3 regions of the Dechloromonas sp. TW-R-39-2 genome follow, and region 3 is predicted to be linked to each of the others. Evidence: riboswitches for the same ligand, from Rfam matches in the RefSeq annotation. Region 3 holds a riboswitch; each other region holds the start of a gene.
What was found. A riboswitch is a leader RNA that binds a small molecule or an ion and turns the genes downstream of it on or off. The one in region 3 is predicted to bind cobalamin.

Region 1: it holds a riboswitch for cobalamin, as region 3 does, so the genes downstream of both, GBK02_RS13165 (TonB-dependent receptor) here and cobT (nicotinate-nucleotide--dimethylbenzimidazole phosphoribosyltransferase) in region 3, are expected to answer to the same signal.
Region 2: it holds a riboswitch for cobalamin, as region 3 does, so the genes downstream of both, GBK02_RS14270 (carbohydrate porin) here and cobT (nicotinate-nucleotide--dimethylbenzimidazole phosphoribosyltransferase) in region 3, are expected to answer to the same signal.

What each region holds. Positions count from the first base shown of each region.
Region 1 covers NZ_CP045202.1:2,707,988-2,718,526, forward strand. The annotation lists gene GBK02_RS13130 (hypothetical protein) at 1-37, opposite strand, end outside; gene GBK02_RS13135 (hypothetical protein) at 119-589, opposite strand; gene GBK02_RS13140 (hypothetical protein) at 1,078-1,272, opposite strand; gene GBK02_RS13145 (Crp/Fnr family transcriptional regulator) at 1,333-2,031, opposite strand; gene GBK02_RS13150 (hypothetical protein) at 2,382-2,759, shown strand; gene GBK02_RS13155 (helix-turn-helix transcriptional regulator) at 2,911-3,693, shown strand; gene GBK02_RS13160 (YbhB/YbcL family Raf kinase inhibitor-like protein) at 3,794-4,357, shown strand; cobalamin riboswitch at 4,517-4,714, shown strand; gene GBK02_RS13165 (TonB-dependent receptor) at 4,865-6,964, shown strand; gene hemP (hemin uptake protein HemP) at 7,099-7,272, shown strand; gene GBK02_RS13175 (energy transducer TonB) at 7,380-8,012, shown strand; gene GBK02_RS13180 (MotA/TolQ/ExbB proton channel family protein) at 8,014-8,757, shown strand; gene GBK02_RS13185 (biopolymer transporter ExbD) at 8,760-9,185, shown strand; gene GBK02_RS13190 (iron transporter) at 9,268-9,813, shown strand; gene GBK02_RS13195 (carbohydrate porin) at 9,816-10,539, shown strand, end outside.
Region 2 covers NZ_CP045202.1:2,951,124-2,961,662, reverse strand. The annotation lists gene GBK02_RS14295 (cation-translocating P-type ATPase) at 1-919, shown strand, start outside; gene GBK02_RS14290 (efflux RND transporter permease subunit) at 972-4,151, opposite strand; gene GBK02_RS14285 (hypothetical protein) at 4,132-4,842, opposite strand; gene GBK02_RS14280 (beta-propeller fold lactonase family protein) at 4,928-6,004, opposite strand; gene GBK02_RS14275 (hypothetical protein) at 6,003-6,146, shown strand; gene GBK02_RS14270 (carbohydrate porin) at 6,190-7,644, opposite strand; cobalamin riboswitch at 7,759-7,951, opposite strand; gene GBK02_RS14265 (heavy metal sensor histidine kinase) at 8,024-9,358, opposite strand; gene GBK02_RS14260 (heavy metal response regulator transcription factor) at 9,355-10,038, opposite strand; gene GBK02_RS14255 (hypothetical protein) at 10,184-10,539, shown strand, end outside.
Region 3 covers NZ_CP045202.1:499,655-510,193, reverse strand. The annotation lists gene GBK02_RS02500 (polysaccharide deacetylase family protein) at 1-697, opposite strand, end outside; gene GBK02_RS02495 (glycosyltransferase) at 694-1,779, opposite strand; gene msbA (lipid A export permease/ATP-binding protein MsbA) at 1,779-3,536, opposite strand; gene GBK02_RS02485 (glycosyltransferase family 4 protein) at 3,570-4,730, opposite strand; gene rfaQ (putative lipopolysaccharide heptosyltransferase III) at 4,727-5,824, opposite strand; gene cobC (alpha-ribazole phosphatase family protein) at 5,834-6,346, opposite strand; gene GBK02_RS02470 (bacteriohemerythrin) at 6,370-6,762, opposite strand; gene GBK02_RS02465 (adenosylcobinamide-GDP ribazoletransferase) at 6,915-7,676, opposite strand; gene cobT (nicotinate-nucleotide--dimethylbenzimidazole phosphoribosyltransferase) at 7,683-8,732, opposite strand; cobalamin riboswitch at 8,815-8,993, opposite strand; gene cobU (bifunctional adenosylcobinamide kinase/adenosylcobinamide-phosphate guanylyltransferase) at 9,035-9,580, shown strand; gene GBK02_RS02450 (sensor histidine kinase) at 9,616-10,224, shown strand; gene GBK02_RS02445 (response regulator) at 10,225-10,539, shown strand, end outside.

The DNA.
Region 1 (10,539 bases), 1.3 Mb from region 3:
GTTCTTCGTGTGTTGATGCCGTGATGAAGTCAGTCATAGCGAGCCTTTGAGGCATAACGTAGAAAATCACCGGACCTTCGGCAAGCGCAGCTTGCCGAAGGTCCGGTGGATTGGTGTGTTAGGTGCCATCCAAGCCCCGTGCTTTGGATTGATTAAACAACTGCTCAATTTTTGTTCGATCTTGTGAGCTACATGCTCCCGACTTGGACATTGCCGATGCTATGTGTCCTTGGGCTGCTCCATGCAAAAAGGATACAAAAGCAACCTGCTTGTCACTAAACCCTCGGTTACGTGCGCCACCCGTGAGTGAGGTGTAATTTGACTGCCAATCAAGGCCGCACCATTCGGCAAGGCCCGAAACTTCGCCAACATCAAAGGCGCGATTAGCCACGGCTCTTGAAATTGGCACTGTAATTCTGTCCTTCTCCGAGGTTGGTTGGGCAAACTGACCATTGGAGAGCTTTGCTTTTCCCCAAAAATTTTGAAGCACGAGAGAGAGCAATTCTTCTCGTTGTGCTTCCGGCAAAATGCCAGCATGCGAAATCCCGCATAAAAATACGAGAGAAAGCGGTAAGAAGATACGACGCATTTGTGGCACCTAACAGTGTTTACACGGACGCTCGGGTCCGCATGGCAATTGATATTGCTGACGCCGGATATATTGCACTAAGCATATTGTATTCAGTCACTTGGAATGTTGGCTGTCAGTATAACAATATCAATATGCCGGACAACTGACTCAGAGCAATGTCTGCTTTGGGGCACGGTAATCGAGTGTCCGCAGATGGCCGATAGCACCAATTCAGCCAACTTTCCGGTATACGGCTATTGAAATCAAGCTGCCTGCCGTAAGCCAGGTATGAAGCATCCCCAAAGACAGGCTCAGAAGCCTGGCGGATTTTCAGATAACTGCTTCGTGGAGTCAGTCACCGGCTATTTAGCCGATAGCCCACCCGCAACATGACTCTAGAATGCGGTTGATGCTGGAAGTCGAGCCGCCGAGAGAAAAAAACTCCAGCCTGAAAATAGGCATCTCGTTGCTTTTTCTCTAACCTATCTCTATGTGCAGTGATTTGACTACGGCTTCTGTGAAGGTGTTTTTTCCTTCACGCGCCACGCATACATCAGGGAAGCCTCATTGAATTCCTGCCTGGTTTCCACATCCTTCCACCAAACCAATCCCCGGCTGTCTTGACCGAGGTATTTCCACTGCTGGACATCTCCGCTGCACAGTTCAACGGTGTAAATCGCATTAGTCTCGAGAACCATCATTGATCGAGCCAAGGTAGTGAAAGGAAGGGGGGATTGGGTACTAGCGCTGACCAATCCTGATTAGGCGACTAAATCCAGTTGTAATCGCGAGATGCTGTTGATGTGAATGTCGCGCCCCTGGATGGTAAAGAGACCTTGCGCGCTCAATTCGTGGAGAGTCCGGGAGAAATGCTCAGGGCTCAGACTTAACTGAGAGGCAATGACGCTTTTAGGTGCAGACAGCCTGATGACAGTGGCTTCCTGACATGATTCCTGATTGGCTGCTTCACGCAACAGAAAGGTGAGTACGCGCTTGGCGCCGGAACACAGCGTGTACCCTTCCAGATCGACCATCAGGTCGTGCGTTTGTTGCGACAGAGAACTTAGCAAATTATGGGTGAAGCCCGGATTGCGGGCGACCAGATCAAGAATTGCCGTTTTCGAGATCTGTAGCACCAGCGTGTCATCCAGTGCTTGCGCATGAGCCCGGTAGGGCTGATCCAAAATAAGCTCGGTCTGTCCAAAGCTCTGCCCTGCGCCCAGTATAGTGACGACCTTTTCGGTGCCCTGGGGTGATGAAAATGCCACTTTCACCTGGCCGTACATCACGATCAGCAGACCAGAGCACCCATTCCCGGATCGAAACAGCATGTCGTTCTTTTCGAGATGCAGTGTCTGGCAGGCCTTGCCAACTTCGAGAGTCTCGTCGCAGGAAAGTCCTCCAAACAAAGGGATTCGACCCAACAGGGTATCAATCTGGACAGACTTTACATCGCGCATTGCTTCTCCTAGCTCAGGCTGCGGGAACAGTTGAGCGTGCAATGTGCCTCTGATGTTCAGGCGCAGCTTGATTTAGATCAAAACAATCCGAAGGCCCTAGGTAGCTCCCATACCAAATAACTACATTTCATTCGTATTTTTGGAGGCTCTCGCAACATTTTGCTATCCTGCCGCTTTTCCATTGACCCGCGCTACAACCCAAGCCTGCCAACGATGGCGGCACAAGATCAGGTTTGAAAGCCGGGCCGGAGACACAGATGATCACCGGATGCCAGGTGATTTGATACGGCAGTTCGGATAACGTATGGATCGCCCCAAATATCGAAGTTTTTACTCTTTTCAGGAATGTCATGATCAACAAACTTAGCAGGATGCTTTTTACCGTTTCGTCAGCACTTTGGCTCACTGCCGCCTTGGCCGAAAACCCGGGACACAAGCATCATCACGATTTCCCCCAAGATGTTGATGCGTTCCATGCGGTGCTCGCGCCGATTTGGCATGCACGCCCCGGCAAGGAGCGTTCGCGCAACGCCTGCGCCCAGGCTGCCGAGATGGAGAAACTGGCCAAGGGCATCCAGTCTTCGGACGCAACGCCGCTGCTTGCAACGATTAACGCTTTGCAAGGCAAATGCAAAGGCAAGCTGGCCGATGTGGATGCAGCATTCTTTGATGTCCATGAGGCATTTCATCGGCTGATTGACGCGCCGGCCCCCGCGGCAAAACGTTGAGCCGGTTGACGCACCCCATGGCCGCCACAGCCTGGGGGCTGGGACAGCACGCTGCGCCGTGCGGCAAATGCTGCCCGTCAAGCGATCTTCCTGCGTGCTACGGTCGACACGCCAAAATCGCCCAATTTCCTTGCACTATCCACACACCCGGATGAACTCACCCGCTGGCGTCTCTGCCCTGACCATCAACACGCGTATCTCGCATACGGTGCGCACCCTCACCATGCGTGACGATCTGGTCGGCTGGGTGATTTCCGGCCGCAAACGCTTATCCACCCCGCTCGGTGACAAGCAGTTTGGTGCCAACGAGGTATTTCTCATCCCGCGCGCAACGCAGTGGGATGTGATCAACGAAGCTGATCCGGGTGGCGCCTACCAGGCGCGCATCATCAGTTTTTCGCCGCAGTTGCTTGAACAGTTTTTCGAACGTTTTGCTCAGTTCACCGCGACACCGATATTGCGCAGTTGCGCGATGACCAAAGCGGATGAGGCTTTCACGGCGACCTTCAGCCATACACTGGCGGCGCTTGAAGATCCCCGCGCGTCAAATGCCGTTCGCGAACACCGGGCGCTGGAGGTCTTGTTGCTGCTGGCCGAGCGCGGTCTGGTTTTTACGCCGACGCACAGTTTGAGCTGGACAGACCGGGTATACCGGCTGGTCGGGCAACGCCCCGAATTCGACTGGACCATGGCCAGCGTTTCGCGTGCCTTCCTGCTCAGCGCCAGCACGCTGCGCCGCAGATTGGTGGAAGAAGGCACCTCGGTCAGTCAATGCGTGCGTGAGGCTCGCCTCGAAGCGTCGATGGCCTTGCTGCAATCCTCCAGCCTGCAGGTTTCGGAAATTGCGGCGCGCTGTGGATACGACTCACACAGCCGGTTCTCAGCGGCGTTTCGCCAGCGCTTTGGCTATGCACCGTCGCACTTGCGCTCATGAAAGCTGCAGTATGGACTGCAACGCACAGCAATTGACGCGCCAGAGCTAGCGCGCCGCGCTTCCTGTGGTCATCATTGGCCTTCCTTTTTCTGGAGTCCAAATGATGCGTAAACTTCTTCTTGCCGCCGCACTTGCCGCTACGTCGACCTTCGCTGTGGCGACCGATTTCGAGTTGAGCAGCCCGGATATCAAGCCCGGCAGCATGATCGACAAGCGTTTCGAGTTCAATGGTTTCGGTTGCTCCGGCGAAAACAAATCGCCCGCCTTGCAGTGGCGCGGCGCCCCCGCCGGCACCCAAAGCTTTGCCGTCACCGTATACGATCCAGATGCACCGACCGGTTCGGGTTGGTGGCATTGGTCAGTCATCGATCTGCCCGCCGAAGTGCACGCCTTGGCGGCGGATGCCGGGGCGGTCGGTGGCGCAAAACTGCCGGCCGGTGCGAAGCATGTACGGATCGATTACGGTGTCGCTGGATGGGGCGGCACTTGTCCGCCGCAAGGTGACAAAGCGCATCGTTACATTTTCACGGTCTACGCCCTGAAGACAGCCAAAATCGAAATCCCGGCCGATGCCACCGCAGCACTGGCCGGCTACATGATCAATGCGAACACCCTTGGCAAGGCCAGTTTTGTGGCCCACTACGGTCGCGCCAAAGCGAACTGATCAAACTGCCCAGCTCTCTTTTACATCCACTTCAAGCGGTCTGGCAAACAGGAGTACGGTGTTCTAAAAAATTCAAAAACCACCATATACAGTAGAAAAAATATTCGCAGGCACTACCCATAGTAGAAACATCATTGACGCTCAGGCCACCATACCGTTAGAATCAAAGTTGTTGAAGGTTCCCCATTCTGGGGATTAAAAGGGAATCCGGTGCCGAGTCTGACTCGAAATCCGGGGCTGCCCCCGCAACTGTTATCGGCGAGCGCTTCGCCACTCTTGCCACTGGCTCACACCGGGAAGGCAGCGAAGCGCGATGAACCGAGAGCCAGGAGACCTGCCGCAACAACTTTCCAACCAATGATGGGGCGGGGTGTCCCTGATGAAAGGTTTGTGCGTGCTGCCATTTTTCGTTCGTCCGGCTTGTCTGCCCACGGGAAACTCCCGTTGCGGCGATCGCGCTGCGCCCAGCGCGCCCCTTCGAATCTCCCCCGCCTGCGGAGACTCCCCATGCCAGTGAAATCGTTTAGAACATCGCCCCTGACAGCCGCCCTGCTGCTTGCTTTTTCAGGTAGCACCCAGGCGGCCGGCGTGCCGACGCTGCAAGAAGTGACCGTCAGCAGCGGCCAGCAGAATCTGATCGGCGTTGCCGATTCGGCCACCGAAGGAACGGTCACCGCCAAACAACTGGCCAATCGTCCCTTGTTGCGGCCGGCCGAAGTACTTGAAACGGTGCCGGGGATGATCGTCACGCAACACTCCGGCGACGGCAAGGCCAACCAGTATTTCCTGCGCGGTTTCAATCTCGATCACGGCAGCGACTTTTCAACCCACGTCATGGGCATGCCGGCCAACATGGTCACCCATGGCCATGGTCAGGGTTACATGGATCTGAACTTCCTGATCCCGGAACTGATCTCCAGCGTCAAATACCGCAAGGGCGTCTATGCAGCGGACGATGGCGATTTCGCCACGGCCGGCTCGGCCCGGATCGATTATCAGCGTAGCCTGGCCAGCCCGTTTGTCGACATGAGCATCGGCCGCAACGGTTTTCGCCGCCTGGTGACGGCGGGCAGCAGCGAAATGGCCGGTCACCAGTTGCTCGGCGCACTGGAGCTGGCCGGTAACGACGGCCCCTGGGATCAGCCGGAAAACCTGAAAAAGACGAATATCGTGCTGCGTCTCTCGAACGGTACGACGAACAATGGCTACGCCGTCACGGCAATGGCTTACAAGGCGGACTGGAGAGCCACCGAACATGTTCCGGAACGCGCCATCCAGAGCGGCGAGATCGGTCGCTACGGTGCGCTGTCAGCCAACGATGGCGGCAAAACGCACCGCTACAGCCTGTCCGGCGAATGGGCCAGAACCGGTGAAGAAGGCGCCACCCGGGCCAACGTATATCTGATCGATTACGGGCTCAATCTTTTCTCCGCCCCGTCCGGCTACATCAACGGACTGAATGGCGACCAGCACGAGCAGGCTGACGAGCGACGCATCTGGGGCGGCCAGGCCAGCCGCAGCTGGTTTCTCGGTCCACAGTTCAAGGACAGCGAAATTACCGCCGGCGTCTCACTGCGTCAGGACCGGATCAGCCACGTTGGCCTGTACAGCACGGAGAATCGCCAGCGCACCAACACCGTCCGCGAAGACCGCATCAACGAGACAGCACTCGGTTTCTATCTCGAAGCGCGTAGCCAGTGGACTCCATGGCTGCGCAGCAACATCGGCCTGCGCCGCGACGAAATCCGGGCCCAGGCCAGCGCCCTGGGTGGCGCCAACAACATGAGCAATGGCGGCGATATCAGCGCCGGCCAGACCAGCCCCAAACTCGGCATCACCATCGGCCCCTTCAACCTGCTCGGCGCCACCGAGTTTTACGCCAACTGGGGCAACGGCTTCCACAGCAACGATGTACGCGGTGCAACAGCAAGAACCAACCCGCAGGACGGTTCGGCGACGATGGCCGTCCCGCTGCTAGTCAAGGCCCGCGGCTCGGAAATCGGTATGCGTGCCGCGCCACTGCGCGGCTGGCATACCAGCCTGTCACTGTGGCAAATGGATCTGGCCTCCGAGCTGGTGTTCATCGGCGATGAAGGCATCACCGAACCCAAGGGCGCCTCGCAACGGCACGGCATCGAATGGTCCAACTACATCGTGCCGACCGATGGCCTGATCATCGATGCCGATCTGGCCCTGTCCGAAGCCCGCTTCAAGACAGCCAACGCCGATAACGGCGGACGCCATGTACCGAATGCCATCCCGCTGACCGCTTCGCTCGGCCTGACGGCCGACCAGGGCGGCCGCTATTTTGGCGGCCTGCGCCTGCGCTATATCGGGGCCTACGCCCTTGAAGAAACGGCGCATGAAAAATCGACGGCCTTCTGGATGACCAACTTGAAAGCCGGTTACCGCTACGATCGCCAGCTTCAATTCACACTCGATGTACTCAACCTGTTCGACAAGAAAGCCAACGACATCGAATACTGGGGCGGCGCCTGCACGCGTAGCGAAGCCGCCAACGGCAGTTGCGGCGGCGGCATCGATGGCCGCCTGGTGCATCCGATCGAACCGCGCACCCTGCGCTTGGGCATGCGCTTCACGTTCTAAGGCACAAGAGAGCACTTTGACTGGGAATGGCAGGCGACAGATATAACGTTTGATCGACAAATTGCAAACGAATGTAATTGACAACGATTCGCGTTTACGTAAAATTGCGACAAGTTCTCATTTGCAGGAATATCATGAACCCGCCTTCCCAGCCTTCACCCGCAACACCACCGCTATCCGGCACCCATTTGCCGCGGATAGACACCAGTGAATTGCTGCGCGGCGCTGTAACGCTTGAAATCATGCACGCCGGCCAACGCTACCTGCTGCGCGTGACGCGTGAAAACAAGCTGATCCTGACCAAATAGGCCAGCCACCAACGATCTCCGTTGTACCTCTCGTTCCCGTAGCCAGCATGTACAGCCAGCCAAGGGTTTTTTCCGGCCGGCTCGGGACAATCCGGAAAACGAAATTCATGAGTTACACCCTATCCCAGGCTTCAAACAGCCGACGCAGCAGCCTGCTGACACTGGTCATCGGCTTGCATGTCGGCATCTTTCTGCTGATTTTTGCAGCCAAGACCGTCGTCCCGCAGATGATGGAAATACCGCTGGTCGTCGACCTGCTGCAACCGGCCGAACCCAAACCGGAACCCAAGCCGCTGCCGGTCGTCAAGCCGCAACCGGTCAGGCAGCCTAGCCCGGCCCCCAAAGCCCCGACGCCCCAGATCGAAGCCACGCAAAGCGTCGTTCCGGCGCCCAGCGCACCGGTCGCCGCCCCGCCCGAAGTCAAACCGGCCCCGCCGGCACCGGCCGCACCGGCGGTGACGCAAGCCCGTTTCGACGCCGACTACCTGCGCAACCCGGCCCCGCCCTACCCGCCGCTGTCACGCCGCATGGGCGAAGAAGGCAAGGTCATGCTGCGCGTCCTGGTCAGCCCGCAGGGAACGGCGGAACAGGTTGAAGTGAAGACATCTTCCGGCAGCGAGCGCCTCGACAACGCTGCGGTCAACACCGTCAAGAACTGGAAATTCGTCGCCGCCCGCCGTGGCGACACCCCGACTCAAAGCTGGGTTTTGGTACCCATCATTTTCAAATTGGAGCAATAACATGCAGGAAACCACGCAAAACGCTTTCGGCTTCGCCCACCTTTGGGCTGCAGGCGATGCCATTTCACACAGCGTCGCGATCATTCTGGCGATCATGTCGATTGCCAGCTGGTACCTGATCCTGGCCAAAGCCTGGGATTGGTGGACCGTTCGTCGCTCGGCCCGCGCTGTCGGCCAGTTCTGGGCGGCCAGCAGCGTCACCGAAGGGATCGAGCGCCTGCGCGATGCCGGCAGCGACAGTCCTTACGCGCAACTGGCCGAGCAGGCCAACTGCTGCAACCACGATTGCGAAACCGTAACCGGCCGCCTGGCTTCCCGCTTCGACCCGGCCGAACAAATGGAACGCGCCCTGCGCCAGCAACTGTCGAGCACCCAGGCCGGTATGGAAAACGGCCTGACGCTGCTCGCCACGACCGGCGCCACGGCACCGTTCGTCGGTCTGTTCGGCACCGTCTGGGGGATTTACCACGCGCTGGTGGCAATCGGCATCTCCGGTCAGGCCGCACTGGAAAAAGTCGCCGGCCCGGTCGGTGAAGCACTGATCATGACCGCCGCCGGCCTGGCCGTTGCGCTGCCTGCCGTCTTCGCCTACAACGCCTTCACCCGCGCCAACCGCGTCATCCTGGCCGATCTCGACGCCTTCGCCCACGACCTGCATGCCTTCTTCACGGTCGGCAAGCCGTTTGTCGCCAACAGCGCCCAGATCCACCCGATGCGCGCCCGCGCTGCTGCCGAGGTCGCGTAATCATGGCGATGGGCAGCTTCAATTCGCAACAGAACCAGATGCCGACGGCGGAAATCAACATGACGCCGCTGGTCGACGTGATGCTGGTGCTGCTGATCATTTTCATCATCACCGCACCGCTGATGACGCATTCGGTACCGGTCGACCTGCCGCGCGCAGCCAGCACGCCGACACCGGAAAAGCCGATGACGCTGCAGGTGGCGATCAATGCTGACAACCACATTTTCATCGGTTCCGAAGGGGTAGACCGCAGCACCCTCGAAGAACGCTTCAAGACCGCAGTCGCCCAGGATGCGCACGTCGAAATGCACCTCAAGGCCGACCGCAACACCCGCTACGAAGCCGTGGCTGAAACCATGAGCGCCGCACGTCGGGCCGGACTGACCAAGATCGGTTTCGTGACACAACCAGGTAGTGACGCGCACTAATTCGTTTCATTTCATTCATTCTCAAGCCAGCAATGCAAAGCCCGTCTTTGCCAGCCAGCCAGAGACATCAGGGAGTTCTGCAATGCTGACTATAAAAAAACTTGTTTCCGCACTGACCATTTCTGCTGCACTGGCCGCACCGGCCCTGGCTATCGAATATCCGATCGGCGTACCGCAACAACGGGCCGGCATGGAAATCGCCGCCGTTTATTTGCAGCCGGTTGAAATGGAACCGGAAGGCCACATGCGCAAGGCCACCGAGTCGGACATTCACATCGAAGCCGACATTCACGCACTGGCCAACAACCCGAACGGTTTTGAAGAAGGGGCATGGATTCCTTACCTGGTTGTCAAATTCGAAGTCAGCAAAATCGGCAGCGATTTCAAGGTTGCCGGCGATTTCATGCCGATGGTGGCCAACGATGGGCCACACTACGGCGACAACATCAAGCTGGCTGGCCCGGGCAAGTACAAGGTGAAATACAACATTCTTCCGCCGTCGGCCAACCCGCATTCGCATTTCGGCCGCCACACCGACCGCGCAACCGGCGTTCGCCCGTGGTTCAAGCCTTTTGAAGTCGAATACGAATTCACCTACGTCGGTATCGGTAAAAAAGGCGGCTACTGATCATGCGCCTCGCCAAAATCAGCGCTGCGTTCGTCGCAGCGGGGCTGGCCTTGCCCGTACTCGCCGCACCGAGCGATGCCGCACTGGAAAAACTGCTGGCCCGGATGGAAAAACTGGAAGCGCGCAACGCCGATCTGGAAAAGGAAGTGAAGCAACTCAAGGGCGAGAACGAGAAAATCGCCCAAGGCCTCGACAGCCCACGCCTTTCGGAACAGGAGCCGGAACTGACGGTGCGCCTGAAGGCTGTTGAAAAGGACGCACTGAACCAGAAAAAAGCCGCCAAGATTGCCGAAGGCCTCGACGGCATCAAAGTGGCAGCCTCGCTGGCCACCGTCGCGCAGCATGCCAACGGCCTGCCCAAGGACATCGAAAACGGCAGTTCCCAGCTCAATTACCGTGCAGACATCTCGGTTGAATTGCCGCTCAAGCCGCTTGGCGACATCAACCACAAGCTTTTTGCGCATTTGCGCATGGGCCAGGGGCTCGGCCTGAACTCAGCCTTCTCGAATCTCGGCCACTTCGCCAGCGCACCGAACGCCCTGGCCTTCCGCGCCTCCGGCCTTGATCCTGATTCCTCCGTCACCATTCTCGGCCAGGCCTGGTACCAGGCAGCCATCCCGCTGCCTTTCCTCGGATTCAAGCCTTACTCGCGTGAGACGCTGGAACTGACCGTCGGCAAGATGGACATCTTCGGCTTTTTCGACCAGAACGCCGCCGCCGGGGATG
Region 2 (10,539 bases), 1.0 Mb from region 3:
TGCTCTCGACAAGACCGGCACCATCACGGAAGGCAAGCCTCGCCTGGTAGCCACAGAGGTGCTGTCCCCCTCCGATCCAGAAGCAAAGGTGCTTTCCTGGGCCGCCAGCCTAGCCGGCCATTCGGACCACCCCGTTTCGAAAGCAATTGCCAAGGGACTGAATCTCCCGGAAAACGGTCTCACCGACTTCACCGCGCTTCCGGGTCGCGGCATTGAAGCCCGCCTAGATGGACATACCTTGATACTGGGCAACCATCGGTTGATTGAAGATCGCGGATTGTGCAGCCCCGAGATCGAGGCGCGTCTTGCCGTTCATGAAAATCAAGGGCGAACCGCCACTCTGCTGGCTACCGAGGATCGGGTACTGGCCATATTCGCGGTGGCTGACACCATCAAGGAAAGCTCGCGGGAAGCAATTAGCGATCTGCATCGCCTTGGTGTCACGTCGGTCATGCTCACCGGCGACAACGTCGCAACCGCAACCAGTATTGCCCGCCAGGCAGGGATCGACGATGCACGAGGCAATTTGCTGCCGGAAGACAAGCTGGCTGCAATCGAGGAATTGCAGGGGCGTCATGGCCCGACAGCCATGACCGGTGATGGCATCAACGATGCGCCCGCCTTGGCACGCGCTGATATCGGTGTCGCCATGGGGGCTGCCGGCACAGATACCGCTATGGAGGCCGCCGATGTTGTCATTATGAACGACGATTTGCGGCGCATTCCTGAGACCATCCGCCTGTCTCGTCGGACGCACGCCGTGCTCTGGCAGAACATCGGACTGGCCTTGGGGATCAAGGTCATATTTCTTGGACTGGCTGTGTTCGGAAATGCCACCATGTGGATGGCGGTATTCGCCGACATGGGGGCCAGTCTGCTGGTTGTCGGAAACGGGCTGCGCATGGTCCGTTCGCGATAGCTGCATCCATATTGGGTGGGGGTAAGCATCGCAAAACGGACAGATGCCTGGGTTAGTCGGATGCGCGCAGCTTCCAGGTTTTCAACCGCCAGAAGTTGCGAAGCGTCAATGGCGGACGATGTTGCCACCAGCACTTCATGTCCTGTCCAATTGCGAACAAACAGGGAATCAAAAATAGCACGTAGATGGATGAACTGATCATGCCGCCGATGGTGGGTGTCGCGATCGGTTTCATGATTTCCATGCCGGGGCCGCTTAAAATCATAACTGGCAGCAGTGACAGGGTGGCGCAGGCGACGGTCATCAATTTGGGGCGCAAGCGAGCGACCGAACCTTCGATCACCGCAGTCATGTAGCTGGTGCCCTCGGTTTTGCGCTTCAGTGCCTGGCGGATGAAAATGATCATGATGATGCCCGTCTGGATGGCGACCGCGAACAATGCGATGTATCCGATGATCACCGCGGTGGTCATTGAATAGCCTAGCCCCCACTGGAGTGCCACGGCACCAACGAAGGCGAACGGGATCGATAACATGATGACAAGGCTGTCGGTTAGTGAGCGGAACGCCAGGACCAGCAAGACAAAAATGATCGCCACGGTCAGCGGTACGATCATCTTGAGTTGGGCATGCGAGCGGGCCACGTTCTGATGATCGCCGGTCCATTCAAGGGTATAGCCTGCCGGCAGCACGAGACGATTGGCGAGCAACTGCTGTGCGCTATCAACGTAGTCGGTGGCGCTGGCATTACCAATGTCGATATAGATGTACCCGGTCTGTGCACCATTTTCGTTGCGCAGCATCTCTGGCATCTTGCGCACCGCCACATCGGCGATCTCTTTCAGGGGCACCGCGTGTTGTCCTGATCCCATCACCGGAGTGTTGCGGATTTTTTCCAGGGTATCGATGTAGTCCGGTGCATATTGCAGGGCGAGCGGGATGGTCAGATTATTCTGGTCTTTAATAGCAACGACGTTATCCCCGCCGATGGCATAGCGCACCGTCAGCATCGCCTCATCGGCGCTCATGCCCAACTGCGCCATGCGCACCGGATCAAGTTGCGTGTCGATAAAATAGCCTGATGAAATGCGTTCAGCGATGACCGATTTTGTCTTCGGGAGCGTCCGCAGCAGATCTTCGATGTCCTGGCCGAGCTTCTCCAGCGTGGCAATGTCGCTGCCTTTGATCTTGATGCCGACCGCCGTTTGAATGCCCGTGTCCTGCATGGCCACGCGGGCACTGATCGGTTGTACCCAGGTATTCACATAACCGGTGACCTTCATCGCCGCGTCCATTTCAGCGACCAGCTTGTCCTTCGTCATCCCCGGGCGCCACTCGTTCTGAGGCTTGAGCGAAATGGTCGTTTCGATCATCGATACCGGTGCCGGGTCAGTCGAGGTATCGGCGCGGCCAAGTTTGCCGAAGACGCGCTTGACCTCGGGGAAGGCAGCGAGTTTCTTGTCCATCTGCTGCAGAATCCAGGCTGCTTCCCGCACCGGCACGCCGGGCAGCGTCGTCGGCATGTACAGCACCGAGCCTTCTTCCATCTGCGGCATGAAATCCGTCCGGAACTGGCTCAGCAACAGCACCGCGCCGACCATGGCCGCCACGCTGCCCGCCAGGAACAGGTAGCGATAGCGGATGACCTTGCCGATAGCGTAACGATAGGCGGGGGCCAACCCCGATTCGGCATGTCCTTCGTGGCCGGAGACTTTGGTGCTCTTCCCAAAAACCCAGTCAATGATGATGGGCAACAGGAAAATGGTCAGCAAGGTGGAAAAGAGCATGGCAAAGGTCTTGCTGTAGGCCAGCGGATCGAACAGCCGGCCTTCCTTCTCGGTCAGGAAGAAGACCGGCAGGAAGGATACGAGAATGATGAGTAGCGAGAACAGCAGGGGCCGCGCCACGTTGGCGATGGAATGGATGATGACGGCTCGCTTTTCCGCTGCGCTGAGCTCGCCATTGGATCGGCGACGCGCTGCCAGTTCTGCCGTGCAGTTCTCGACAATGACGATCGTCGCATCGACCATTTCGCCGATCGCGATGAACAGGCCGGCGAGCGAGAAGAGATTGATCGTCTGGTGAAATCCTGCCAGAGGGATCGAGGTGAAGGCGACGCCCAGCAGCAGGATGACCACCGGCGCAACGGCAGTGCGGGCATTGCGCAAGAAGAGAAGCATTACCGCGATAACGACGACGAGTTCGTACCCCAGCGTGCTCAGGAAGTGCTCGAGCGTCCCCCAGATCAGTGCCGAACGATCGTAGGTGGTGACGAGTTCGACGCCTGGCGGCAGTCCGGCCTGGATTTCCTTCCGCTTCTGGTCGAGGGCGTGAGTGACTTCCAGCACGTTGTGCTTCTGCTCCATGATGACGATGCCGCCCACCACTTCGCCCTTGCCGTCGAGCTCGGCCACCCCGCGGCGCTGGTCGTAGCCGACCTGGATATAACCGATGTCTTTCAGGCGAACCGGCTTGCCGTCCGGTCGATAGCCGACGACCATCAGTTCGAGCTGGTCGATGTTGTCGTAGCTGACAATGCCGCGAATCTGGTAGTCGCGATTGGTCACTTCGATCGTGCGTCCGCCCGCTTGCTGAAAAGCGTTCTGGAGGGAGGTCACGATTTGCTTGAGTGACAGGCCTGACTCAGCCAGTAGCGGCGGAAAAACCTTGAACTGGTATTGTTTCTCAAGACCGCCGACCGATGCCACCTCGGCGACACCGGGCACGGTCTGCAGGCCCGGCTTGATCTGGTTCTCGTGCAGCAAACGGAGGTCACGGAGATCCAGTGTGGCGCTGGTATCAACCACTGCGTATTGATAAATCCAGCCCATGCTGCTGGCGTTCGGCCCGAGGGTTACCGTGGCATCGACGGGCAGTTGTGGGCGGATGGCATTCAGCCGGTCGGCGACGACTTTCTGGACGGCCGGGCGCTGCGACTCGCCCTTAAGGATGATGTAGATGAAGGAGTACCCCATGTGTGAGGTACTGCGGATTGATTGAATGCCCGGGGTGCCGGCCAAGGACTTGATGATCGGGGTGCTGACCTGGGACTCCAGCAATTGCGGACTGCGTGCCCACTTGGCATAGAGGACGATTTGCGGATCGGACATGTCGGGAGTCGCATCCAGCGGCGCCGTCAGGATGGCATAGGCGCTCAGCAGCACGGCGGCGAGTACCGTCAGCAAGACCGCGGCCTTGCGCCGGATGACGCTTTCAATGATGGTGAAGTTCATTGCTGGGTCCGATGGTTGTACAAATGCCTTGCCGCGGCATTTTCAGTTTGTCTTCGGCATTGACGAAAAAACTGCCGATCGAAACGACGCGGTCTCCTTCAAATAGCCCCTGCTTGACCTCCGTATACTGTTCCCCTTGGATGCCTGTCTGGATCACGCGTGGCGCATAGATGCCACTCCCTGCCGGTTGCATTTCGATGTAAGCGAGTTGATTGCCGCCTTCTTCAATGATCGAGACGTTGGGAATCGACAGATACGGCCCGCGCTCAACAACGATCTCCATCAGATAGCGCGTGCCGGGTGTGTGTCCTCGGTCAGCCAAGGTCGATAGCACCAGAGGGCCGCCAGCCTGTGGGGCGACCTTGATGACCTTGCCCTGATGCATTTGCGTTCGGGCATTGGCTGCAAAGTTGCGTGTTCGCTGCCCAATCTGCACACCTTCTGCCTCGGATGCACGCAGTTGCGCCGAGATGCTTTGACCATCCTGAGCGATCGTTCCCACTGTGCGTATCCAGGTCTGAACGGGGCGCATGGCTGCCTCAGTCAAGGTCAGCGTGAGATCACTGGCTTGCGCTCCGGTCACCTTGATGCCATCAGCCTGCGTCCGCATGCGTTCACGGAGGTCCGCGCCTTGCGCGAGGGGCGGTAACAGACACCAGAATGCGGCACTCACAAAAACAAAACGACGCATGGCTATTCTCTCTTTCAGGAAGCTGGATCAGCTATTTCTGGCTTGATGGTTTCCCACAGTTGGCAACTGCGGGAAACCATTCAGGTCAATGGCAATAATTGTCTTTGCTATCCATGATGTGTGTTCCCCATGGATACAGGCCGACATTGGGAATCCGCTCGACTGCTTCCGTCTTGCCGTCAATGATGTAGATGGAGTGGTCGGTGGATGCCGCCAGATAGATCTTCTCGTCGGCCAAGTCGGTGGTCGCTGTTTCCAACTGAATGTTGGTGCCGATCTTGATCCGGCCTGCGGGCTTCAAGGTTTTCATGTTGTAGACATAGACAAAGCCGGTAGTCGAGCTGATGACGAAAGCCTTGCCCGCGGCAAAGTTGACGCCGGTCATGTCCGGTCCCGCCGGCAGGGTGGCGGCCACTTCGTTTCTCTGGAGATCGATGATCGATATGGTCTCATCGCCGTTATTGACGGTAATGGCGTACTTGCCGTCATGCCCCATGTAAATACGCCACGGGTTTTGACCGACGCGGATGACTTTGACCACCTTGTCTTCACGCGTGTCGATCACGCCTACCACGCCCAGGTCGCCATCGGCGGCATAGATGTAGCGATTGTCGAGACTCATGGCGGGCATGGAGATGCCCTTGATCTCCTTCAGGTACTTGCCCGGATCGAGGCGCGAAATGCCGGGTACGTTGGCAATCTGGATTTTCTTGAGCAACTGGTGGCGTGTGACGTCAATGACGCCAACCCAGTGCGCCCCGTAGTTGCCGACGTAGGCCTTGGAGCCGTCGTGCGTGAAGGTAATGTTGAGCGGCTCGGCCAGCCCTTCAATGGTTTTGATCACGCTGAGCGACGCCATGTCGATCACGGTAATCGAATCGCCCTCCGGATTTCCCTGGTAGTAATAGCGGCCATCCGGGGAGAACGAGAAGTGCTCGGGAGAGATTCCCACCGGAATCTTTTTGACCAGTTCCAGCGTACGGGCATCGATGACGTAGGCGGTGTTGGCGCGGGTACCGCCGGTGACAACGTAGCGGCCGTCAGGCGACATCATCGCCATGTGCGGGTTAACGTTGTTGCCGAGGAAGGTTCGGCCCAGGATTTTGCGGCTCTTGAGATCCATGAATGCAATATCGTTGGAGTCGCGATCGACAATCATCATGGCCGATGCTGGGTCGCTGATAATCACTTTTGAAGAGGATGAAGGGGCCGGCATCGACATGCCGGGCGTGTGTTTCATCTGTGCCATTGATGATGAAACTGTCATCAGGCTGGCAGCAGCCAGGAGCACACCCATAACCTGATTTAGCTTTGATTTCGACATTTTTTGTTCTCCTTGCATTTCCGTTAGAAGCTGACCTTCATGCGAACACCCGGAATCAGATAGCTTTCCTTCGTCTTCGATTCCATGACGTACTGCAGCAGGAATGAGAGGGAGAGGTGATCTGCCAGACGAAGGTTGTAGAACCCTTCGGCCAGTTTTTCCGTGTTGCCGTTGTACAGGTCGGTTTGTGCGTAGCCGACGCCCCACATGTCGAGCGGATTGAAGGTGTAGGGGGCCTGGAAGGCCAGGCCGCCGCTGTAGAACTTCATCGTTCCGCCAACACTGCCGACATAGCCGCTGCCGTAACGCCCGAACAAGGTCACAGCCGAGGTCAGCTTCTGGTCGAAGCTGACGCCGGCACCGGTCTTGTTGCTGCCGGTGCTGTTGTCTTGCCGTCCCCAGAGTCGATAACGGCCTTCAGGCAAGGAAAGCGGCCGAGCGATATATTCCACCTCCGCCAGCGAGTAAAGCGAGGTGGATAGACTGGTCGCTTCAGTGCTGCTTTGCTGCATACCCAGCTTGAAATTGATGTTGCTCTTCGGGTCGTAGATTGCGGCGAAGCCAAGGCCGTTCGTTGTCAAACCGAGGACCGGGTTATTGACCAGCGCGTCGCTGATGAAGCGCTCCGTTTCATCGTTGGCCACGACGTTACGATCGAAATAGTTGGTCAGATCAAGACGACCGACACTCAACCCCAATTTTTGATTGAGCAATTCGGTTCTGATCCACGCTTCACGTAGATTTAGCTGGTTGTTGCTGAGGCGAGCCGCTTGGCTGTTGAGCAAATTGATGGCCGAAATTTCCTGGTCAGGAGCGGAGCCGCCGATGCCGACGACGTCGGCAAAGAACTCGGTATTCAGTGCGGCCGATTTTGCCCGGAAGGTCACATCGGCCGCTGATAGTCCATAGGTATGACGATTGGCCCGTGATGACGGTCCTCCTGTCTGCAAGGCCATTTGTGCTGTGGTGACATTGCTGACGCCCAGTTCGATGCTGCCTTTCTTTTCGGCCGCCAGTGCCTCTTCGATTTCCTCGCGTATGGTTTGCCGCCGATAGACGCGCTCCCTTTGATAGGTCAGCGTCGGGGTTGCGCCCGCGACGGGGTGATCGTATTGATTGCCATCGGCATCGACGTAGACCTGAATCTGCTTTACTGCCGTTTTGGGTTCGGAGAGAACGGTGGTGGTTTCTACCGTGGCCAGTCGTGCTTCCATTTCATTCAGACGTGCTACGACCACTTTATTGCCGGCGACGGGTTCAGTCGGCTGAGTGTTTTTGCTCGGTTGGCCTTGTTGAGACAATATGAGTTGCTGCATCTCGCCGAGTTGTTTTTCGAGCGTTTCGATGCGTTGAAGCAGTGCTTTGCGCCCAGAGCCGGTTTTGCCGGACGTTGGTTGGGTTGTTATTTCTGCGGCGTAGGAGTGCAGTGCTGAAAGCAACGCAGCCGCAATGACGGTGCGTTTGAGGTGGTGATGCATGATGGCCCCTTGTTCCGGCGAGCGTCCCCGCAGCCGGTCATCGACGAAGGTGGAGACGGAACGGGGAAAAGCAGGGGCAATAGGAATCGCGCCGGCCGTTGCATCCCCGCAACGCTTCCGCTGATTGTCCGTGGCCGGTCTCCGGGCTCAGGAGTTTTGAACCATCGCCTTCCCAGGATAGAACCCAGTGGCCTTGAGATGATTCCGCACTTCCCTACCGTTGCGGGGGCAGCACAGGCATTTGACCTGTTTCCCGTTTCACCCGCTGCCAAAAAGGCAAGCAGGCACCGCGAACAATTTTCGATTGTATCAGCTAGGCAAAGCTTAAGCTAAATCCAGCAAAGCGACTATATATGCCATTGCTGCATTGGGGCAGGCTTCACCCAGAAGTCAACAACACACCAATTTCGATTTCATCGCTCCCCGATATTGCGAATGCCTCCCCGTCATGCATCCGCGCAATCGCGCTAACGATGGCGAGGCCCAGTCCGTGATTTTGGTGGCCGTGGCTACGTGACGTGTCTACGCGGTAAAAACGATTGAAGATATGAGGCAGGCTTTCATCAGGAATCGGTTTGCCTCGGTTGATCACCGAGAGTTTAAGTCGTCCATCTGTTTTCGGCGTTATCCGGATCACGATTGCACTCCCGTGATCGGCATATCGAGCTGCATTATTCAGTAAATTGGACAGTACGCGCCGTAGCAGTGCAGCATCGAACAGGCCGGAAGCGTCACCTTCAATCGACAACTGAAGGTCGGACTCAATCAGCACGGCTTCATAGTAGTCAGCCACCTCAGTGCAGAGTTGGGCGAGGCTTTGAATGGGTTTCCGCCGGGCTTTTGCACCCCGGTCGGCTTGCGACAGGAACAGCATGTCATTCACTATGCCCGACAGCCTGTGCATTTCTTCGAGATTCGCACCGATGCAATCACGCAGATTTTCATCCTTGTCGTTGCTACGCAAAGCCAATTCACTGCTAGCGATGATACTCGCCAACGGCGTTCTCAATTCGTGCGCTACATCGGCATTGAATCCTTCGAGCTGCTGGTAGGCTTTTTCCAGTCGGTTTAGCAAATCGTTGAACTGATCGACAAGCACTTGTAGCTCGGCGGGAATCCCCTCAGTTTCCAACCGTTTGTCGAGGGAAAGTATTGCGAGACAGCGCGTTTGCTCAGCCAGTGTCCGAATGGGGGCCAGTCCAAAATAAACGAGCAGGTAACCGCCCACGGTGATCGCAGCACTGCCGATCAATGCAGCCCCCCAGAGAATGGCTGCGAGGCGATCCAGAATAGCCTCGTCCGGCGCGGTGTCGAGCGCCAGTTCGGCAACGGCAAAATTTGTCCTCGGAGCTCCGTCGGGAAGTGCAAGCGAGTGAAAGCGCGCTTTTAACGGCCACGCACTTGGCGTCGAAATGAAACGAGCCTCACCCAATCTATCGAGCAACTTGAGATGCAAGTCCCGATTGATCTTCAGAAGATCTTCCAGGTCATGTTCCAGTGTTTCCGGTTGCAGGTGTGCCGGCGTTTCTTCAAACAGGTGCTGAATTGCCGTACTGAGCTTTTCAAGGCGTAGATCCTGTTGTGACTCAAGATTGATTTTGACCGAGAAAAATACTCCGAGACACAAACATCCAAGGACACCCAAACTTAGTGAGGCGAGCCAGCGTACAAGGCGACCACTCAGCGTCGGGTTAATCTGTTTGCCAAGTTTCATTCGCGCATTTCGAGGACATAACCCATGCCTCGTACGGTGTGCAGTAGTTGGAGCTCGAAGGGTGTATCCATTTTGGCGCGAAGTCGCTTGATCGAAACTTCGACTACATTGGTGTTGCTGTCGAAATTCATATCCCAAACCTGCTCGGCAATCTCGGTACGCGATAGCACCTCGCCTTGTTTCCTCAGAAACAGAGAAAGCAGCAAGAACTCCTTGGCACTCAGGTCGATACGCTGACCATTCCTGGAGACCTTACGGCGAGCCAGATCCATTTCAAGATCGTGCAATGCCAGACGGTTCGACGTGCTTTCCGGTTGATGCTGCGCCGAGCGGCGCAGCAGTCCCTGGATTCGAGCGATCAGCTCCGAAAAGGCAAACGGCTTGACCAGATAGTCGTCGGCGCCCGTCTGCAAACCGTTGACCCGGTCTTCCACTTTACCCAGCGCGGTCAACATCAAGACCGGCGTTTGTTTTTTGGTACGCAAGGCAGCCAGCAAGGCAAGTCCGTCCATGCCGGGCAGCATGGAGTCGAGGATGATGGCCGCGTAATCGAACTCCAGACTCATGTGGAGCCCGGTTACACCGTCATGGGCAAGGTCAACGACAAAGCCTGCAGAACCCAATCCCTTTTGCAGGTATTGGGCAAGCTTTTGCTCATCTTCGACAACCAGTAGCTTCATCTCGTCCCGAATCGAAAGATGTCAATTTTGTAAACTTCCTGTTGGCGTTCTGTCAGTGCTGATTTTTTATAGTTCATCCATGCCGTTCAGTTGTTCGGCATTCCACAAAACCGATGAACCGAAAGATCAATGAAGGAGTTCCATCATGAACGTCAAACAAGCCCTTTCCATCCCCGTTCTTTGTGCCGGTTTGGCACTGTCAGGCCAGGTGTTGGCCGAATCAGTCATGCATAACCCATCGGAGGGTGCGACAAAATTCTACCCGGCGCACGGTTCGGGCAGCAAATCCGCCCAGCAAGTGCAACAGGAACTCGATGACTTCAAACGCAACCCAGTAAGTGCGGACGGCCAGTATCGCTATGTTGGCGGCGATCAGGGCTGGGTGCTGATTCCGCACGAATATGCCTATCGCGATGGGAAATGGCAACACGTCGACAAACTCCAGCACAACACCCCCGCGCCTTCCATGCAAATGACGCCGGAAGAAAAGAAGCAACGCGA
Region 3 (10,539 bases):
CGACGTCACGCCGCGCGACACCATGTTCGGTAGTGTACAAATGCGTAAAACCGGCCGCCCGGGCAATGCGCTGGTAGGCGGCATCGTAATAGCCCTGCGGCCAGCACAGCTGCGGGCTGGCCTCACCCAAGCGCGCCGCCAGCGTTTCACGTGAAACGGCAAGATCCGCGGCCAATGCAGCATCGCGCTCGGCCTGATCGGCAATCTTGCGATCCCAGCGGGTGTGACTATGGGTATGCGAGTGAAACTCGACTGTGCCGGCAGCACGCATGGCCTCGACTTCGGACCAGCGCAGGAAAGCCGTATCGAGCTTACCCTCGGCTGCCGCAGCCATCGCCTGCTTGTGGGTCGGCACATCGGGAATATTGGGGTGACCAGCGTGCGGACGTTGCGGCCCGTCGCCGATCCAGCCGGTGATCAGGAAGATCGTTGCCTGCAGGCCAAACTCCTGCAACACCGGATGGGCATAAACCCAATTGTCGAGATAGCCGTCGTCAAACGTCACCAACACGCTTTTCTTCGGCACCCGGCCGCTGGCCACGGCGTCGGCAAATGCTGCGGTCGACAGCGTCGTCCAGCCATTTTTCGCCAGCCACTGCATCTGCGCCCGGAAATTTTCCGGCGAGCAGGTGACCAGTCCGGGCTTCGGACTGATGTGGTGATACATCAGCACCGGCAACGGCTGGCTGAAACTCATCGGGCGTCCAGCAGGCGCTGGTACAGCGCTTCCATGCCTTCGGCCATTTTTTCGCGCGAGAATTGGCGACGGACGAATTCGCTGGCTGTCCGGCTCATCTCGGCGCGTCGCTCCGGCGCAGCGAGCAGACTGATGATCGCCTCGCCCAGCGCCTTGCCGTCATGCGGCGGGACGAGCAGGCCGGTCGAACCGTCCTGGACAATTTCCGGCACGCCGTCGATATTCGTGCCAATCGCCGGCACACCGAGCGCAGCGGCTTCGATGAAGGCCGTACCCAGCGCCTCCTGATGTGTCGGCAGAACGAAGAGATCGAGCGATTCGAGCACATTGGTCACATCGCGGCGCAGACCCAGCAAATGGACGCGCCCGGACAAGCCCTCGGCGGCAATGCGCGCCTTCAAATTATCAGTCTGCGGACCATCGCCGGCGAAAACGAAATGCGCCTCGGGAAAACGGGCAAGCACGGCCGGCGCGGCATCGAGAATCTCGGCATGCCCCTTCTTGGCGCGCAGGATGGCCACGGTGCCAACAAGCAAGGTCTCGGGCGGCAAGCCCAGCTCGGCCTTCAAGGTACCGCCTGCGGTCGACGGCTGGTAACGGCCGAAATCGACGCCGGTGGCGATGGTGCATACCTTGGCTTGCGGCACGCCGGCGCTGACCAGGTAACGCTCGACGAAGCGGCTAACGGTGACAACCTGGTCGGGCAGGATACTGTAGGTAAATTTCGAGGTAATTGGCAGCGCCAGATGCCGCGTACGCACAATGCGTGGGCGCCGACCCAGCGTTTTTGCCGCCATGCCAGCCAGTTGGGTATCGCGACCGCTGTGCGTATTGACCACATCGGCGCCGAATTCGCGGATCACCCGGCGCAGCTTGATGATCGCCGGCAAATCGATTGCGCCACGCATGTCGACCGTGAAAGTGGCGAATCCCGCCTCCTTCGCCCGATCCAGGATGCGTGCGCCCGGCCGGCCGACCACGGCCAGTTTGTGGCCACGCTCGCGCATCGTGACCAGCTCGTTCATCGTGCGGTTTTCCTGACCGCCCCAACCCTTCGACGACTCGGTATGAAGAATGCGCATCAGACGGCGCTCTCTTCCGCTTTCTGCATCCGGTACAGACGGGCATACAGGCCATCATGAGCCAGCAATTCGGCGTGCGAACCCTCTTCCTGCTTGTGGCCGTGGGCCAGCGCAACGATCCGGTCGGCCCGCTCGACGGTAGAAAGACGATGGGCGATGACCAGTGTGCTGCGCCCCCGCATCAGCTCGTCAAGGGCCGCCTGGACATGGCGCTCGGACTCGGTATCGAGCGCCGACGTCGCTTCATCGAGAATCAGGATCGGCGCATCTTTCAGGATGGCGCGGGCAATGGCCAGACGCTGGCGCTGACCGCCAGACAGCTTGACGCCGTTTTCGCCGATCATCGTCTCCAACCCCTCGGGCAGCGCGTCGATAAACTCCAGCGCATGCGCTGCCTTGGCTGCGGCGCGAATTTCCTCGACCGTCGCATCGTGCTTGCCGCCATAGGCGATATTGGCGCCGAGCGTGTCGTTGAACAGCACGACATCCTGGCTGACCAGCGCAATGTTGTCGCGCAAGCTATCGAGCTTGATGTCCTGGATGGCGTGGCCGTCAACGCGGATTTCACCGGCATCAATCTGGTAGAAACGCGGCAGCAGGTTGGCCGCTGTCGTCTTGCCGCTGCCCGAAGGCCCGACCAGCGCAACGCACTCGCCCGGCCGCACTGTCAGTGAAACGCCATCCAGCGCCGGACGCTCGGCCCCAGGATAGGTGAAGCTGACCTTGTCGAATTCGACCAGCCCCTGAGCCCGCCCGAGATCAATCTGCCCCTTGTCTTCCTCGGCCTCTTCGTCGATCAGCGAAAAGACGCTTTCGGCGGCGGCCAGGCCGCGCTGGATCGGTGCATTGACGTCGGTGATCCGGCGCAGCGGCGGCAGGATCATCAGCATCGCGGTAATGAAGGAAACGAAACTGCCGACCGTCGTCTGGTCGCCGGAAGCCTGCTTGAGCGCAACGCCCATGATGATTGCCACGCCGGATGCAGCGAAGAACTGGACGATCGGACTTTGTGCGGCAACCGCCATGGTCGCCCGCATGGCCAGCCGGCGCTGCTCACGGACCGATTTGTAGAAACGGGCTTCCTCGTAGGTCTGGCCGCCAAAAATCTTGACCACCTTGTGGCCTTCGATGGTTTCCTGCAGCACCTGGGTAATCTTGCCCATCGATTCCTGCTGGCCCTTGGCTACGCTGCGCAGGCGCTTGCTGAAGAAGCGCACGACGAAGGCAATGAACGGGACAACCGACAGCGTGATCAGCGTCAACTGCCAGTTCAGGTAGAGCAGCCAGGCCATCAGGCCAACGATGGCCAGCGAATCCTTGATCAGCGAGGTCAGCGCGTTGGTTGCCGCACCGGCCACACCAGCCACGTCATAGGCAATGCGCGACATCAGGCGGCCCGAGAGATTGTCGCTGTAATACTTGGTCGGCAGGCGGACCATGCGGGCGAACATCGCCTGGCGCAGTTCGGTGATGACATTGTTCGACACCCAGCTCATGGCGTATTCGCCGATGAAGCCGAAAACAGCGCGGGCCAGGAAAATGCCCATGATCGCCGCTGGAAAGAGCAGCCAGTCCCATGGCCCGGCGGCGGCGGAAAAACCGTCGTCGAGCAGCTTTTTCATCATCGCCGGGAACACCGGCTCGGCCAGGGCCGACAAACCCATCGCTACCAGCGCGGCGGCAAACGCCTTCCAGTAGGGGCGGACATAGGTCAACAGCCGGAGGTAAAGCTGACGACTGGTCATGTCACTGGCCATGCAAATCCCTGATGCGAAAAGTAGAACCCGTGATTATACCTGCCCGACCGGAGCGGGACTGAGCGAACGGTAAAGGGCGAGCAGCCGGTCGGCCATCGCCGGCAATGTCAGGGCCTCGACACTGGCTCGGGCCGCCGCACGCGCTGCCTGATCGCCGGCCAATGCGCACAGGTCGTCGAGTCGGGCAGCCAGTTCGGCCCGATCAACGGCATCGACCACCCAGCCATTCACGCCGGCCTGCACCCACTCCTGAGCGCCACAGGTTGTCGAGGTGACAATCGGCAAGCCGCAGGCCAGCGCCTCAAGCGCCGCATTCGGACAGGGGTCGTACAGCGTCGGCAGGACAAAACCGTCGGCTGCGCCGTACCACGGGCGAACATCCTTGAGCGGCCCGGTGAAGTGGGCCCGACCGCCCAGCCCGAGCGATGCGGCCAGCGCCCGCATGGCCTTGAGCTTGCGGTCGGCACCGACGATGACCAGATGCGCCGCCGGATTGCGCGTCGCGGCGAAGGCGCGCAGCAGTTGCGGCACACCCTTGCGTTCAAAACCGCTGCCGACAAAAAGCAGAACCGGTGCATCCGGCGGAATGCCGGCTGCGGCGCGGGTCGCGCTGCGGAATTCGTCAGCCAGCCCGGGATGGAAGACGGCGGTATCGACACCGTTGTAGATCACGGCGAGCTTGCTGCGGTCGATGCCGTAAAAACGGCTGATTTCATCGGCCACCATCTGCGAATTGCAGATCACGCTGCGCAAGGCCGGATGTTCGAACATCGCCCGTTCCGTCGCGCAAACATAACGGTGATACGGCGAAAAACGCTGTATCAGGCGCTGCAGTGGCCCGAGGATTCGCGCCCGATGAACCAGCCATGCGGCATGCACGCCATCGCCGGCCCGAAAGATCATGCAGCCGGGAACGCGCTCGTGCGACTGGGTGATATCGAATCCCCCCGCCGCCATCTCGCGCTGCGCCGCTGCTGCGAAACTGCGGTCGCGCGCCGCCCGTCCGCCCAGCAAGCGGGAATACGCCGGGTCGCAGGTCACCTGGCGAAATCCTTCGCGTGGTGCGCCATCCCAACTGCGCGTGATCAGCGTGACTTCCGCCCCTTCGGCCGCCAGCGCCGCCAAGGCCCGTTCGACAAAGCGCTCGGCCCCGCCAAACGGGTTGTAACGTTGACGAACGATGGCAATCTTCACAGCGCGAGCAATTCGTGAGCTGCCGCCAGCACTTCATCCGCCCCCAGGCTGACCAGGCAATCGCTGAGCTTGCCGCCGCCACAGCCATCGATACCGCATGGCCGACAGGGATGCTGGGTGCTGCTGACAACACGGAAGGGAATGCCCCACGGCCCCCACTGCTTGTCGCCGGAAGGACCAAACAGCGCGACGGTTGGTGTGCCCACGGCTGCGGCAATGTGCATCGGCGCCGAATCGACGCCGATGAACAGCTTCGCAGCCTGGGTCAGCGCCGCCAGCTCCTTGAGCGAAAGCACGCCGGACAGGCTGAAAGCCGGCTGCGCCAGCCCGGCCTGGATCGCATCGAGCATGGTCTGTTCATCCTTGCTCGGCGCTGCGGTCAACACCACCGCATGACCCTCGACCTGCAGACGGGTAATCAGTGCAACCATGCGGTCAACCGGCCAGCATTTGAAAAACCAGCGCGAGGCCGGGTGAATGTGGATGAAATCGCCACCCTTCAGGCCGAATCCCTGCAAATGCGCCGCCACACTGGCTTCAGCCGCCAGCCCCGGAATGAGGCACATGCGTCGTTCTTCAGGGGCTGGCTGAATGCCGATCCGGCGCAGGGCGTCGAGATTGGCCTCGACCATATGGCGAAAAGCATTGCGCGGTGCCGTCTGGAGATGGGTAAAACTCTGCTTCCAGCGCTTGCTGCGCCCGCCGACCGACGGCCCGACCGACCAGCGCGGCTTGAGCAGGCGGCACAGCCAGGCGCCGCGCCAATGTTCGGTCAGGTGGATGATCAGGTCGTAACCACGGGATTTGAGCGCGTTGTAGAGCGCCAGTTCGGCCTTGCTCTGACCGACGATGCCGAGTTTCTTCCATTTGCGGTCGATGGTGTGAACTCGCGCGATTGCCGGATGCAAGGTCACCATCTCGGCCGTATCGGCATAAACCAGCGCATCGATCTCGACCTGCGGCGCATGCGCCTTGAGCACCGAAAATACCGGCGAACTGACCAGCACATCGCCGTGATGGCGCAGCTTGATAACCAGTGCCCGACGAACTTCGCCGAGCGGCACGGCATCGCCCAGAGGATTGAATATTTGCATCCCGGTATTTTACCGGGGGACGTCGACCGTCGTCAGCGATCCGTAGTCAAAAACCAGTTCACTCCAGCGTTCCGGCGGCAAATTCCGCCAATACGCCAGCAACACCCGAATCACGCCGGCATGCGTGACAAGCACGGCCTCAGGCTCGCTCAGGCTGGCGACAAAGTCGAGCGCCCTGTCCTGCAGCGCCTGCGGCGACTCGCCGCCAGGCGGCGCATAGTGCGCCACATCACTCGCCCAGTCATCGATCTGCTGACGCGGGATGGCATCCCACGGTCGACCTTCCCAGGCACCGAAATTCATTTCGGCCAGCCGCGCATCAAGCCGGGGCGCGGGATGCAGTGCCTCGGCCAAATGCCGGCAACGCTGCAAGGGGCTACTCCAGACGGGCAAACCGGGCGGCAGGCGGGGACGCAAGGCGTCAGCGGCCGCCTCGACATTTTCGGCCACCAGATCGAGTTGACCGTAGCAAATGCCGGCCTCGACCCGTGGCCGCGGATGACGAACGAGGTGAAGAATCATCCCGGCAACGCAAACTTCACGGTTCAGGCGTAGCGGATCGGCTGCGAACGAAGACGAACGAACTCGGCCAGTTTGCGGTCCTCGACCAGCAGATGATGTTCGTAACCCTGCACGATGAAGTCGACCAGCATGCTGACGGCGCGCTGCTCGCCAAGAATGGTCAGTTCGAAAATATGCGTCAGCTGCTCGACCGTTTCATTGTGCAAACGGCGATGCTCCTCGGCGCCGGGATACGCAATATCGGTCATATAGCGTTCTTCCTCAACAAAATGAGCGCCTACATAGCGCATGAATTTGTCGAGAAAACCGGAGATGAATTCTGAATGAACGTCGGCATCGGCGTGCGCCATCATTTCATTGAAGAAACCGATGAACAGCTTGTGGTCGTAATCCAGACGCGGCTGCCCGACGCTCATGGCAGGGTCCCACACTACCGCATCGTAATTTTTATGCATGCCAAACCCGCCCTGTCCGAACATCACGATCGACTAACAAAACTTTCGTCATATTGTCGCACAACAGCAAAGCCGAACGACATAAGCCGATTGCATGAAACATCACCCTCCGCTCAGACCGGCAACAACGCCAGCAAGCCAAGATAGAACGCAATTTCACTTAATTGCTGGGTGGCACCGAGACAGTCACCGGTATAACCGCCCAGCCAGCGCATGAAAAGCCGTGACAGCCAAGCCGTCACCAGCGCGGCGAGCAAACACCCGGCCACCGCCTTGACCGGCGGCAGCCCGGCCAACGGCAGCAGGGCAAACCCCGCGGCCATCAACAAAATAGGCCAGGAAAGGCGATTTGCCAGCGGCCTGGCCTTGGAAAGCGCATCGTCGCGGACATAATCCATGCTTGCCAGCAGGGAAGTCGCGCAAAAGCGTGAAATGGCATGCCCGGCCAGCAAAGCCCAAGGCAGCAGGGCATCGTCCAGCGCGACAAGCAGGGTGAATTTGCCAGACAAGGCCAGAACCAGCGCCACCACGCCATAACTTCCGACCCGCGAATCCTTCATGATTTCAAGAATGCGCTGCTTTTCCCAACCGCCGCCCAGGCCATCGACCGTATCGGACAGGCCATCCTCATGAAAAGCCCCGGTCACATAAATCGTCGCCACCATCGACAGCAGGACAGCCACCGGTTTGGGCCAGAACAAGGCAGCCCCGAGATAAACCAGCACCCCGATGCCGCCGACCAGCAGGCCGACGGCAGGGAAATAGCGCGCTGCTGAATTCAGTGCTTCCGCCGAATGCCCGACCCAGCCGGGTACCGGCAGCCGGGTGAAAAAACGGATAGCCCCGAAAAAATATTCCAGCTCACGCTTCAACATCGGGGCTTATTCCTGCTCGGACACGCCGGCCGACTCGAAACTGGCCATTTCATTGAGGAAAGCCAGCGCCGCACGGACCAGCGGATAAGCCAGCGCCGCTCCGGTACCTTCGCCGAGCCGCAAGCCGAGATCAAGCAGAGGCTCGGCCTGCATTGCGCGCAGTTGGGCCTGATGCCCTGGCTCGGCCGAGCGATGGCAGAAAATGCAGTAATCGGTGAATGCCGGGAAAAGCTTTGCTGCGGTCAACGCGGCCGAACTGACAATAAAGCCGTCGATCAGCAACACCATTTTGGCTTCCGCCGCCGCCAGCATGGCGCCAACCATCATGGCGATCTCGAAACCCCCGAATTCGGCCAGCACGGCGAGCGCTTCGTCGCTGCCTCCGGTGGCCCGGTAACGACTCAGCGCCTTGTCCAGCAAAGCCTGTTTACGAACCAGGCCGGCATCGTCCAGCCCGGTGCCACGGCCAACCGCCTCGGCCAGCGAAACCCCGGTCAGACAATGTGTAATCAGCGACGCCGATGCCGTGTTGCCGATCCCCATTTCGCCGAAGCCAACAACATTGCAGCCGCCCGCCGCCAGACCGCGCACGATCTCGGCGCCGCTGGCAATCGCCACTTCGCATTGCGCCAGGGTCATTGCCGGCTCATCGATGTAGCTGGCCGTTCCGGCGGCGACCTTGGCGTCGATCAGACCCGGACGACGGCCGAATTCATGGGCCACCCCCGCGTCGACCACGGAAAGCGCCATACCGTTCTGGCGGGAAAAAACATTGATCGCCGCACCGCCGGCCAGGAAATTTTCGACCATCTGCCAGGTCACTTCCTGCGGGAAAGCCGACACACCGGCCTTGGCCGCACCATGGTCGCCGGCAAAAACCAGCATCTGCGGCTGCGTGAGCTGCGGCGTCAGACTGTGCTGGATCAGCCCGATTTTCCTGGCAAGCGTTTCAAGCTGGCCAAGCGCGCCAAGCGGCTTGGTTTTCTGGTCGATTTTGTGTTGCAGCGTAACGGCCAGCCCCTGGTCGGGGCGAGTGATATTGAATTTTGAATGCATCCGATTCTTTCTGTTCGAAAAAGCAAAAGGGCCTCGCGGCAACGCTCGCAAAAACGTCGCCACGAAGCCCTGTCCACAGGCTTCCAGCCCAAACTGACTCGATACGTCTTCTGGCTCTCGGATCAGCCGTTTGCCGCACCTTCCCGCCGGGTCTGTTTCCCCATAGGCAGTGGTTTGTCGCGACATCCGTCCCCGATTACAGCGGCGGGCCCGCCACGGAATTGCACCGTGTTCCGTTACATCGAATCGGGCGGAATTATCCGGCTTGCGGCGACCCGGCGCAATCACCTAAAGTGCCAACCATGAAAGAACTCATTCTTGGTGGCGCCCGTTCGGGCAAAAGCATTCTCGCCGAAAAACGGGCAGCCGAATCGGGCCTCAAGGTCGTCTACCTGGCCACGGCTGAACCCCGTGACGGTGAAATGTCGCGCCGCATCGCCCATCACCGCGCCCGTCGCCCGGCCGAATGGGGTTGTGCCGAAGAAACCCTTCACCTGGCAAGCCGTTTGCGCGAGCTGGCAGCACCGGATACCTGCATCCTGGTCGACTGCCTGACACTATGGCTTTCCAACCTGCTTTTTGCCGGCCAGGCTGGCACTCAGGCCGAAGCCGGCCAGGCCATCGACTGTCCGCTGTTCGATGGCGAAACAGCCAGCCTGATCGAATGCCTGCCGGACCTGCCCGGGCGCATCATTCTCGTCTCCAACGAAGTTGGCTGGGGCATCGTGCCGATGCATCCGGTTTCCCGACTGTTCGCCGATGAACAGGGACGCCTCAACCAACGCGTTGCCGCTGTTTGCGACCGCGTCACATTGGTTGCAGCCGGACTGCCACTATCACTAAAGTAGGGTTATTCTTCACTCTTTGATGCTTCGGAGGAACCATGCAGCGCTTGCTCGACATTCTGGCCTCCGGCATCCACGACACCAAAAATCAGCTGTTCGTCGCCGAAGCGCTGATTGCCGCCCGCGAAGCCGAACATCGCATCGACCTCGGCGAGGCGCGTTACGCCATCGAAGCGGCCGCCGAGCGCCTGTCGCGGACACTCGCCAGCTACCGGCTGCTCCGCCACGGTGCCCAACTGGCCATCGTACCGACCATCATCGGCGATCTTTGTGCCGAAGTCGGGCTGGCCCAGAAAGCCCACCTCGCCGCCAACGGCATCACCCTGAACATCGATTGCCAGGCACCAGACGCCTGGCCGCTGGACCGTGACCTGATCGCCGACATGCTCGGCAACGCAGTGCAAAATGCCGGCCGCTTTGCCCGCAGCCAAGTATGCCTGACCGCCAGCGAATGCAGCGATGGCCTGCGCTTTTCGGTCGAAGACGACGGCCCCGGCTTTGCCCATTTCCCACCTTCCAGCGGTACCGGCCTGCTGCTGGCCGAACGGCTGGCCCGGCTGCATGCCCGGCAGGAGCGGCATGGCAGCTTGCGCCTGAGCAACGACAGCAGGCTGGGCGGCGCACGTTTTGAGTTGCTCATTCCGTAGATGAGCGATTACAGCAAAAAGCGTTTTCTCGTCATCGACGACCAGCCGCTGGCCCGCGATGCGCTGCGCAGCATCGCCCAGACGGTCGGTGCCTTTGCCGTCGAATTCGCCTCGAATTACCAGGATGCGATCTACCGCATCCGCAACAACGTACCGGACATCATCCTCTGCGACTACATCCTCGGCGAAGGACGCTCCGGCCAGCAATTGCTCGAAGAATTGCGCCGCTTCAACCTGTTGCCGGACGAAACCATTTTCATGATGGTGACCGGCGAACAATCCTACGAGCAGGTGGTTTCTGCGGTTGAACTGGTT